Regions from separate parts of the Lysinibacillus sp. Ag94 genome, predicted to be linked through region 2. Evidence: riboswitches for the same ligand, from Rfam matches in the RefSeq annotation. Region 2 holds a riboswitch; each other region holds the start of a gene.
The links. Region 2 has a riboswitch for S-adenosylmethionine ahead of MY533_RS18040 (methionine ABC transporter ATP-binding protein). Riboswitches for the same ligand answer to the same signal wherever they lie in the genome.
Positions count from the first base shown of each region.

Region 1: it holds a riboswitch for S-adenosylmethionine, as region 2 does, so the genes downstream of both, metK (methionine adenosyltransferase) here and MY533_RS18040 (methionine ABC transporter ATP-binding protein) in region 2, are expected to answer to the same signal.
Region 3: it holds a riboswitch for S-adenosylmethionine, as region 2 does, so the genes downstream of both, MY533_RS12470 (Na+/H+ antiporter NhaC family protein) here and MY533_RS18040 (methionine ABC transporter ATP-binding protein) in region 2, are expected to answer to the same signal.

Region 1 covers NZ_CP096780.1:3,711,103-3,714,817, reverse strand. The annotation lists gene pckA (phosphoenolpyruvate carboxykinase (ATP)) at 1-228, opposite strand, end outside; SAM riboswitch class I at 861-980, shown strand; gene metK (methionine adenosyltransferase) at 1,305-2,501, shown strand; gene MY533_RS17290 (gamma carbonic anhydrase) at 2,681-3,199, opposite strand; gene MY533_RS17285 (alpha/beta hydrolase) at 3,336-3,715, shown strand, end outside.
Region 2 covers NZ_CP096780.1:3,847,603-3,851,317, forward strand. The annotation lists gene MY533_RS18030 (MetQ/NlpA family ABC transporter substrate-binding protein) at 1-43, opposite strand, end outside; gene MY533_RS18035 (methionine ABC transporter permease) at 129-797, opposite strand; gene MY533_RS18040 (methionine ABC transporter ATP-binding protein) at 787-1,815, opposite strand; SAM riboswitch class I at 2,077-2,181, opposite strand; gene MY533_RS18045 (thioredoxin family protein) at 2,246-2,548, opposite strand; gene MY533_RS18050 (toprim domain-containing protein) at 2,564-2,905, opposite strand; gene gcvH (glycine cleavage system protein GcvH) at 3,347-3,715, opposite strand, start outside.
Region 3 covers NZ_CP096780.1:2,701,133-2,704,847, reverse strand. The annotation lists gene MY533_RS12475 (MFS transporter) at 1-499, shown strand, start outside; gene MY533_RS12470 (Na+/H+ antiporter NhaC family protein) at 615-1,895, opposite strand; SAM riboswitch class I at 2,001-2,109, opposite strand; gene MY533_RS12465 (hypothetical protein) at 2,334-2,681, opposite strand; gene crcB (fluoride efflux transporter CrcB) at 2,711-3,040, opposite strand; gene crcB (fluoride efflux transporter CrcB) at 3,037-3,399, opposite strand.

The DNA.
Region 1 (3,715 bases), 140 kb from region 2:
TCCCCAGTCAATTTTATCCTTTGTGCTCTCTTCTTCTACCGTATATTTATCTTTAGGTGAACGACCAGTGTATTTGCCAGTTTCTGCACGAACTGCGCCATCTACTGTTAACATAGCTTCACCACGAGATGTTGCTTTTTCAGCTAATTGTGGTACTGAAAGTTGAACATTAATGTTACCGCCGTTTAATAATTCCTTCAGTTCGTTTGCAATTTCTACTGAATTCATCGATTAAATACCATCCTTTTTTATAGTATTCCCTTGAGTCTGAGGGAGATTTTCTTAATTTCAAAAATAGTATAACACAATTGCTTAAATAATCTATACTAATTCAGAAATTATTTTTCAGATTTTATTACTTTTCAAGAAAACGACAAAAAGTAAATTGATTCGTTTTGATAATGCTTTTTACCCTATTTATAAGTGATCACACATTCACTTTCGAAACAGCAAAATTGTGTTTGGAAGCTTGGCTGACATGGGGTTCGCACAGGATGTGAAGTTTTAGCTTGTTTTTATAGTTGGAGCGTTTCTTCGACTAAAAAGGGGCTCAATCATATTCATCCACCACATGTTCTGTAGCTAACGCCTTGCTTTTGCTACAAAATGTACTGTAAAGGGTTACACATATGTTAACACATGATGTGAGGTGGAGAGTAGGGATTATTTTGTTTTAATTTACAGCATAAGCCAAATTCCTTGCTTATAAAGCCCGTACTTTCTTTATAAGAATACAATCAATTATGCCACAGCATAATTTCGTCCAGAGACTTTAAATGGTTTTCGCATGAAAGCTGGAAGAAGATAAAAATATTTGACAATGTTCGACCATTTACGTATTATGAGATATTGAACGGATACTCTTATCCCGAGCTGGTGGAGGGTCAGGCCCTGTGAAACCCGGCAACCTGCATGAACTATTTCACGACATGCGCTGGTGCCAATCTGATGCAAGGGGAAACTCCCTTGAACGATAAGAGTGAAAGGTTACGAAGTCATTATTCCTTTCCTCATGTTAAGTAAGCGTGAGAAAAGGATTTTTTTATTGTTAAAAACGAATTAAAGGTAAGTATACAGTCCTTTCCTTATTATAATGACGGATCTTTCGAAAATCCTCGTGTTAAAAGCAGCAGCTGTTTAGTTGTGCGAAAGCGTAGTGACTGTAACAAATGTTTACTGTGCGAAAGTGCAACGGCAGCAACAACGGCTTGAGAGTTCAATCCTTATGGGCGAACTTGACATGGGTAATGAGTACCGTATTAATTCGCAATTATTATTTGTAAAAGTAATAGGAGGAAAATCAAATGACAAACCGTCGACTGTTTACATCAGAGAGTGTAACAGAAGGACATCCAGACAAAATTTGTGACCAAATCTCGGATGCCATTTTAGATGCTATTTTAGCAGAAGATCCAAACGCGCGTGTAGCGTGTGAAACAACAGTAACAACAGGCTTAGCGTTAGTAGCAGGAGAAATTACTACTTCTACTTATGTAGATATTAAAGGTATCGTTCGTGATACTGTAGCAGAAATCGGTTATACACGTGGGAAGTACGGCTTTGATGCTGAAAACCTAGCAGTACTTGTTGCGATTGGCGAGCAATCACCTGATATTGCCCAAGGTGTTGACCAAGCATTAGAGGCGCGTGAAGGTTCTATGACAGACGCTGACATTGAAGCAATTGGTGCAGGTGACCAAGGTTTAATGTTCGGTTATGCATGTAACGAAACGCCAGAGCTTATGCCATTACCAATTAGTTTAGCGCATAAATTAGCTCGTCGTTTAACGGAAGTACGTAAATCTGGTGAATTAGCATATTTACGCCCAGATGGAAAAACGCAAGTAACGGTTGAATATGATGAAAACAATATACCAGTACGCGTTGATACGATTGTAATTTCAACACAGCATGATGAAGAAGCTACACTTGAGCAAATTCAAGCAGACTTAAAAGAATTCGTTATTGCTCCAGTTGTTCCAAGTGAATTACTAGATGCCGATACTAAATATTTCATTAACCCAACTGGCCGATTCGTAATTGGTGGTCCTAAAGGGGATGCTGGTTTAACTGGACGTAAAATCATCGTTGATACATACGGTGGCTATGCACGTCATGGTGGAGGTGCTTTCTCAGGTAAGGACGCAACTAAGGTAGACCGTTCAGCGGCATATGCAGCACGCTATGTGGCGAAAAATATCGTAGCTGCTGGTTTAGCTGATCGAGCTGAAGTACAACTAGCTTATGCGATTGGTGTTGCTCAACCTGTATCTATTGCTGTTGATACATTTGGTACAGGAAAAGTTGCAGAAAGTGAAATTGTAAAATGGGTACGCGAGCTATTTGATCTACGCCCAGCGGGGATTATTAAAATGCTTAACCTCCGTCGTCCTATTTATAAGCAAACTGCCGCATATGGTCACTTCGGTCGTACAGATTTAAATGTACCTTGGGAACAAACAGACAAAGCTGACGCATTAAAAGAAAAAGCAGGTTTATAAACTATTTAGCTAAAGCAATGAAGTGTTTGGAAAAATATTTTAAAATACTATTACAGAAAGGGGCTCAATATTCTTATAGCCCCTTTCACTGTTTTTTAACGAAAAAAATAAGCTCCTAATCATAATCATGGAGGGCTCGGTTACCCAAGAAAACGTGGAGCTGCTTTGATTTAGTTATATTAATTTTTTGGTTGAAGAGATTTATAGTATTGCCCCTTTTCTACATATTCACGTATGATGCGTTCCATATCTTCTTTATCTTCATCATTTAATTCTCTTACAACCTTTGCAGGACGGCCAAGTGCTAAGCTATTTGGAGGAATTACTTTACCTGGAGGAACTAGACTACCCGCCCCAATGAATGCACCCTCTCCAATCTCCGCTCCGTCTAATACTATAGAGCCCATACCTATTAAGGCTTTTTTTCGAATCGTACAGCTATGTAAAGTTACTTGATGTCCTACTGTTACTTCATCTTCAATAATGAGTGGATATTTGGGGCTTTGATGTAAGCAACAGAGGTCTTGAATACTAACTCTTTTTCCTATAATTGTTGGTGATACATCTCCTCGAATAACTGTGTTAAACCAAATGGTTGTTTCAGCACCTATTGTAACGTCGCCAGTAACTGTTGCATAATCAGCAATGAAAACAGAAGGATCGATATTGGGTCTTTTACCTTTAAATGGATAGATCATGAGTATCGCCTCTTTTCTTTCTATGATGTAATATTATCGTATCAAATACGCAACATGATGGAAATATAAAATTAAAATGATCTAGATATTCCGATATAATCATTGTGTAATTATTTTTTTAGGAGGACTATGTGAAATGTGGAAATGGGAAGCTGATGGACAAGCAAAGGCTGTGGTTGCTATTCTTCATGGTGCATATGAAAATCACCGTTGGTATGCATGGCTTATAGAAAAACTTAGATTGGAAGGCTTCCACATAGTCATGGGGGATTTACCTAATCATGGAGTAAATGTAGGATATTCAAAAATTCACGATGAAGATTTTAAAGAATACAACAAATATACAAGAAATTTAATCGAGAATGCATTTTCGTATAATTTACCTGTCTTTTTAATAGGACATGGGCTTGGCGCGACTCTATTACTACATACCATGCAAAAACGAAAATATGAATGTGCAGGAATTATTTTAACTTCACCATGGCTTCATTTAAAGCTATTGCCAGGTAAACTCTC
Region 2 (3,715 bases):
GTACTAATACAGATAAAAATAAACCTGTTAATAACTTCTTCATTTTATTACTCTCCCTTTTTACTTATATTAAATATGTTAGCGGTATAAAACCGAGATAACCAAATGTTAGTAGTGTGATGCTCTTTTTAGCGTTTATCTGTTTTCGCTGTAATGAAGTCGCCAATCCATTGAATAACAAATACTACTATTAAGATTAATATAGTCGCCATTAAAGTTACATCTGAGCGATTACGTTGGAAGCCATCTAAGAATGCTAAGTTTCCTAGACCACCTGCACCGATAATACCGGCCATCGCAGTATAACCAACAAGCGCTACAGCCGTTACAGTAAGACCAGACATAAGCGCTGGTAACGATTCGGGAATTAATACTTTCCAAATAATCGTTGACGTTTTGGCACCCATTGAACGAGCCGCTTCAATAACACCTTTATCAATTTCGCGTAAAGCAATTAATACCATACGAGCATAAAATGGTGCAGCCCCAATAATTAATGCTGGTAAAGCCGCATCTGCGCCACGAATTGTGCCGAGTAAAAATTTCGTAAATGGAATTAATAAAATAATCAAGACGATAAATGGGATCGAACGGAAAATATTAACGATTGATCCTGTTAAAAAATTCACAATTTTATTGGCCCATAGTTGGTTGGGACTTGATAAAAATAATAAGATTCCAATTACTAATCCAAGTATAAATGTGATAACCGTAGAAATTGTTGTCATGTACAATGTTTCATACGTAGCGTCCCACATTTTTTCCCAGTCGACATTCGGAAAAAGACTAGTTAGCATTTGCAATCACCTCCGTTTGTACTTCGACTGTATTTAAGTAGCTAAGTGCAGCAGCAACATTGGCACCTAAGCCATCAATTTGCACAATAAGTGTACCGTACGCTCCATTTTTCGTTTGCGAAATATTACCATGTACAATACTTACTTCTACATCAAACTGTTTCACAAGATGTGAAATGACAGGCTGCTCTGTTTTTTCTCCTACAAAGATTAGCTTAACAAGTTGTCCATTAGGATAATTTGCTTTAATTTGTGCCACAGTTTCCTGTGTTTCCTTCGTATCTGTAATTTGAGAAACGAATTTTTTCGTAATGGCAGCTTGTGGAGCTTGGAATACTTGTAATACTTCGCCACGTTCTACAATTTCTCCAGCTTCCATAACCGCTACACGATGACAAATCTTACGAATAACGTGCATCTCATGTGTGATTAAGACAATCGTTAAACCTAATCGTTCGTTAATATCGACAAGTAGATCAAGAATAGCATCTGTCGTCTCTGGATCGAGTGCGGATGTTGCCTCATCACATAACAATACCTCTGGATTATTAGCAAGTGCACGAGCGATACCTACCCGTTGTTTTTGTCCCCCCGATAGTTGTGATGGATATGCTTTTTCGCGCCCATCCAAGCCAACTAGTGTAATCAATTCTTTCACACGTGCTTCACGTTTTGCCTTTGGCACACCTGCGATTTCGAGTGGGAAAGCGATGTTTTCTGCAACAGTTCTAGACCAAAGTAAATTGAAATGCTGGAAAATCATACTTACCTTTTGTCTAGCATCCCTAAGCTTTTGCCCCTTTATGGATGAAAACTCTTGATTGTTAACCGTCACCGTACCAGATGTAGGCTTTTCTAACCCATTTAACAAGCGAATCATTGTACTTTTACCAGCGCCACTATAGCCGATAATGCCGAAAATTTCACCTTTTTTAATAGAAAGGTTGACGTCTTTAACTGCTGTTAATTCGCCATTCGTAGTTTTGTATTTCTTCGTAATATTTTGAAGATTAATCATAGCGAATTCTCCTTTTCTCATATCAATTATGCCTCGTTAAGGTCACTCAGTCGTTTTTTTGTTGTTGCTGTCGCTTCGCTTTCGCACAGATAAAAACCGTGTTGCTGTCGCTTCGCTTTCGCACAGATAAAAACCGTGTTGCTGTCGCTTCGCTTGATCGCCACAGGACATGACATTCTTAGAACTGAGTTCCTCTATTAAAAAAACCCCTTCACTTATAGACAAGTAGAAGGGGTCACGTAACTTATACGCTAAACCGTTCTCTCATCTTTCAAAGATAAATCTTTGGGTGATTTGGCACCTTTTCACGTTTGTGATGGTTGCCGGGCTTCATAGGGCACTTCCCTCCGCCGCTCTTTATAAGAGTTCGATATATTTATTGTTTTTTTAATATATTTGTTACTTTACCACGCGATTAATATTCCGTCAATTAATTTTTTAACAATTCGTATAAATACGGTACAGATTGAAAGGCATAAACCTTTGCTGTCATTTCTCCGCCTTCATATACGAGTAAACATGGTACACTTTCGATTTTATTATCATAAGCTATTTGCTCTATAAAATTTATATTCGCTTTACCAATCTGTAGTTGTGGCAACAATTGTTCAACTACCATCATCATTTTCGATGCAACTGCGCACGTTCCACACATTGGCGTATATAAATAAAAGGCAGCTTTTTCACCGGACTGGATAGCCGCGTTCCACTGCTCTGTTGACCATTCTTCCATCTTTTTCACGCAACCTTACAAAATATACTCATTATGGATTGAGAAATGTGCACGAAGCAATATAGCCGCTAACACTTTCCTCGGAGTTGTCTCAACTTCCTTATATGTTGGCATCGTTCGTAAATGCTCAGCCTCTGGATAATGTCTGTCCATTAATGCCCGTAGCTTATTACCTGATGTATCTGCATCAAAAAATGTATAAAGCTCACAACCCTCATATGGATCGAGTAGCTCTTCTAATTGATGCACACCAATTGTACCATTTGTACAAAGTATTTTTACGTCTTCATTTAAAATAGGTTCGATTTGAAGTTTATCCGATCGGCCTTCTACAATTAAGCATTTTCCCTCGAACATCACGCCACCCCCATTTAGACATAGCCCTTATAATTCATTATATCAATAAACCTTATCGTTGATACAGTTAGATACCTATTAATAAAGAAATATACTTGCATTTACTTCACCAACAATAGTGGGAGAATGCATGAGGATAATAAAAAAACGTCGGTAGTTTCCGACGTTTTTCTAATTAATTATGCCTCGGCATAATTGCGTCCGAAATCGACTTTGCGCTTAGGCCTACACGATGGCCGACGCGATGTCGTTCATTTCGGTAAAACCACAAGGACGTGGTATTTTTACCGATGCAGGTCAGTTAACCATAATCGCATGCATGCGATGATCTTAGGCTAACATCCTTTAAGCACACCTTTCCGATTCCGTGACATCCGCCGGAGGCTGTAACTTCTTGTTGCTAATGTTTAGGCACCTGCTATAAGAAGCTAAAGGCTTGTCTTATTCTGCAATCATTTCTTCGTATTGCTCAGCTGTCATAAGCTTGTCAATTTCTGAAGCATCAGCAGGCTCTACAACGATCATCCATGCTTTTTCATATGGTGATTCATTAACGAATTCTGGGCTATCTTCTAAATCTGCATTTACTTCAACTACTGTACCTGAGATTGGTGCGTATAATTCAGAAACTGTTTTAACAGATTCTACGCTACCGAATGGATCATCAGTTTTGATTTCGTCGCCAACTTGTGGAAGTTCAACGAAAACGATATCTCCAAGTTCAGCTTGTGCGAAATGAGAAATACCGATACGTACTTTACCATCTTCTACTTTTACCCATTCGTGCTCTTCAGAGTAACGTAAGTCTTT
Region 3 (3,715 bases), 1.1 Mb from region 2:
AGCTAGTTTCTTAACTTATTCACCAGAAATTCCTCATTGGTTTATTGCATTATCCTCCTTTATTTCAATAGGAATTGCTGGAGGGATTGGTTGTGTAATAGGGGGACTAATCTCGGATAAAATCGGAAGAGCTAATTTAACGATTATTGCTATGTTTATTAGTGCTATCTGTTCGCTAGTAATAGGTTTTACATTTGGGCAATATATTTGGTTAACGTTAATAATCGCCATGATTTGGGGGATGTCTATCATAGCTGATTCCGCCCAGTTTTCAGCTGTAGTTTCAGAAATAGCCGAGGTTGATTATGTAGGTACAGCCCTTACTTTTCAAATGTGTATTGGTTTCTTACTTACTATATTTTCAATAAACCTAATCCCGATTATACAGGGGATTATTGGTTGGGAGTGGGTCTTTACAATATTAGCGATTGGACCTATTCTTGGAATTGGATTTATGGTCAAATATAGACGTTACGAAATAACTAATGAGAAAGTATAATTTGTAATTTTTAACTAGTATCTTTATCAAAATAAAAAATCCAATTGTTTTGATTATTTCTTGCAAAACAATTGGAGTAATTTAGTGGTAAATCAATGTTTTTTAAGTATGGAGCTCAGGCTTTCTTTCCTTTCGGGTATCCGATGAGGATAGCGATGGTTCCGCAAATTCCTATAAGGACTGGATAGAATGAGTATTGCAACATGCTCACTGGTGAAATTCCGGCTACACTTGCGGCTGCCAGGAATTGGGCTCCGTATGGTAGAAGTCCTTGAATCGTACAGGAGAAAATATCTAATATACTTGCGGACTTTCTTGGCTCAATTTCATACTGTTCAGCAATATTTTTTGCAAGCGGACCAGCAATTAAAATAGCAATCGTATTATTGGCCGTCGATAAATTAGTTAGGCCTACTAGACCTGCAATACCAAATTCAGCACCTTTTTTCGATTTAATCCTTTTTGTTGCAAGGTGAAGTAGAAAGTCAATCCCTCCGTTATACTTTATAACTTCCACCATTCCAGCTATTAATATCGCAAGGAATGCCATTTCATACATGCCTGCCATTCCTTCACCGATCTTTTGAAAAAGGCTCATTAAATGATAGCTGCCATCCGCTAAGCCAACAGCCCCGGCGAGAACAATTCCAGATGCTAGAACAAGGAAAACATTCATTCCAGCTAACGCTAAAATAATGACCAAAATATAGGGAACAATTTTTACCCAATTATAGCTTAAATGCTCCACTTGCGCAGTTTCACCCATTGTAATGAACCCTAAAATAAGACTCGTTACAATAGCTGCCGGCAAGACAATCCAAAAATTCACCTTAAATTTATCCCTCATTTGTGCACCTTGTGAACGAACGGCAGTAATGGTTGTATCTGAAATAAAAGATAAATTATCGCCAAACATCGAACCGCCAACAATTGCTGCCATTACTAAAGCCATAGAAAGTTCGATATGCTCGCTTATGCCAACTCCAATGGGCGCTAGCGCAACGATCGTTCCCACTGATGTCCCCATTGATAGGGAGATAAAGCAGGCAATGATGAATAAGCCTACGACAAGTAGATTTGGCGGAACGACCGATAAAGCAAAGTTTACAGTGGAATCCACTGCCCCCATGCCTTTTGCTACCGCTGAAAAGGCCCCAGCCAAAAGAAAAATAACAACCATTAGCATGACATTTAAATTTCCTGCGCCTTTGCAAAAAATATCAACCTTTTGCGCAAACGATTCTTTTCGATTCATCGCTAAAGCGACAGCGCCTGAAATGGAAATGGCTACAATGACAGGAAAGGCGTAAAAATCACCTGTAATAACCCCTGAGCCAATAAATAAAATCAAAAACACAACAAATGGGATTAGCGCCCATGGATTCTCTTTCTTCATGTCTACCTCCAAAAATAAAATTGGACACGTCTTTTGTCCATTCTTTTTACGAAAAAAGGCCTCTTCTTGTCCAACAAGAAGAGGCCTTATATCTATAAAACACTCCTCTTATCTATCAAGCCTTTGCCTGCTGGATTTGGCACAGTAACTTAAAATCATAAGTTCCGCTGCCGAGATTTCATCGGGCCAGTCCCTCCATCTCTCTTGATAAGAAGCAAAATATTATTTTTTTCACAATAATAAATATTAAAATAAAAATTCAATATTTGCAACATATTTTTATTTAATTTTTATTTCAAAGCTATATTCTGAAAAGTTTTTGAGGTAAATTTCCATAATGTGCGTAGAGTACCTCAATTTAACAGTTGTAGGGAATAAAAGAAGTGTTGCAGCAATTGCAACTTTAAAAGGAGGCGCCCCTTGGACAGCAAAGGGCGTCTAAAACATTTGTGGTAAAAATTCCGTCATAAAGCGTTGATTTTTACGTAGCCATATTTTTAAAATCATACGATGTGTTAGAAGTCGTTGTCTTTTTTGTGGTCTAGCCTTGGCCTCTATTAAACTTTGTAGTAGAGTACATGTTTCTGTTGCAAATGCTTGAGGATCAACGAGGACGTCAAGCTTATAATCAATTAATTGTACCGCCTGTACCTTTGCAAGTAATTGTGCAAAGCGTGTATTCATTTCTAGAGAGTTTTCTTCTAGTTCTAGATCGATTAAACTATATAGTGTTTGTTCAATGTCAGCTTCAAGCGCTTGTAATTGTTCAATGGATGGCTGTGTCAAAAAATCACCTCTAGTTTTTTAAAATGCGGCTATACAAGGTAAAAGCCAAGTGCAGCGAAAAATAAGCCGAATATAACTGTAGTGCTTATATAAACAATCGCTTGTCTCCATTTTTGCTGCTCCAAGAGCGTCAAACATTCAAAACCGAATGTCGAAAAAGTCGTATAGGCTCCTAAAAAACCAATCCCTATAAAATGCCAAATCCAATCACTTAAATGTAGCGCAAATAAAAAGCCAAGCGCAAAAGACCCTGTTATATTAATAAAAAATGTTGCCCATGGGTATGTATGGACAATCAATTTTCCTAGATAAAATCGTGTTAGTGCACCTAAAAATCCACCGATACCAATAATTATCATACGATGCGCCCCTTTGCTAGTTTAAATCCTAGCCATGCACAAGCTAAACCGCCAAAAACACTTACTAACATATAAAGAACGGCTTGTAGCCATTTACTATCCTGCAAAAGGAATAGTGTTTCTAAAGAAAATGTCGAAAAGGTTGTAAAGGCACCAAAAAAGCCAGTACCAATTCCTATAATAACAGGCGTTCGCTTTGTAAACATAGTAAATAGCCACGCTAAACAAAAGCAGCCAATTAAGTTCATACAAAGTGTCGCAAATGGAAAACCACCGTTATTTGAAAGTGCTTGGCCAAGGCTATATCGACAGATGGCACCTAAAAATCCGCCAATTCCAACAGCTAAAAATGATTTCACAGTAAAGACTCCTTACTAAAATATCTATATTGAAAAGTGTATCATGTGCACACCATTTTAGATATATTTCTACCAGTTATATTGAATCAAAAAAATCACCGTTTTACGTTCCAAAATACTTCGTAGGTAAAGTCCCTATATCATAGCAAAATTATAGTTTCAAATACGATTACATCGTTCAATTGAAATCTCCGTCGATGGAAAACACAATAATACAAAAATAATTATTACAATAGAGCTGGTGCCTTCAAAAGCACACTGTAAAGTTCAAAACAATAATTGATGTTTAAGTTTGACGCTCGTGTCTCTTATATTC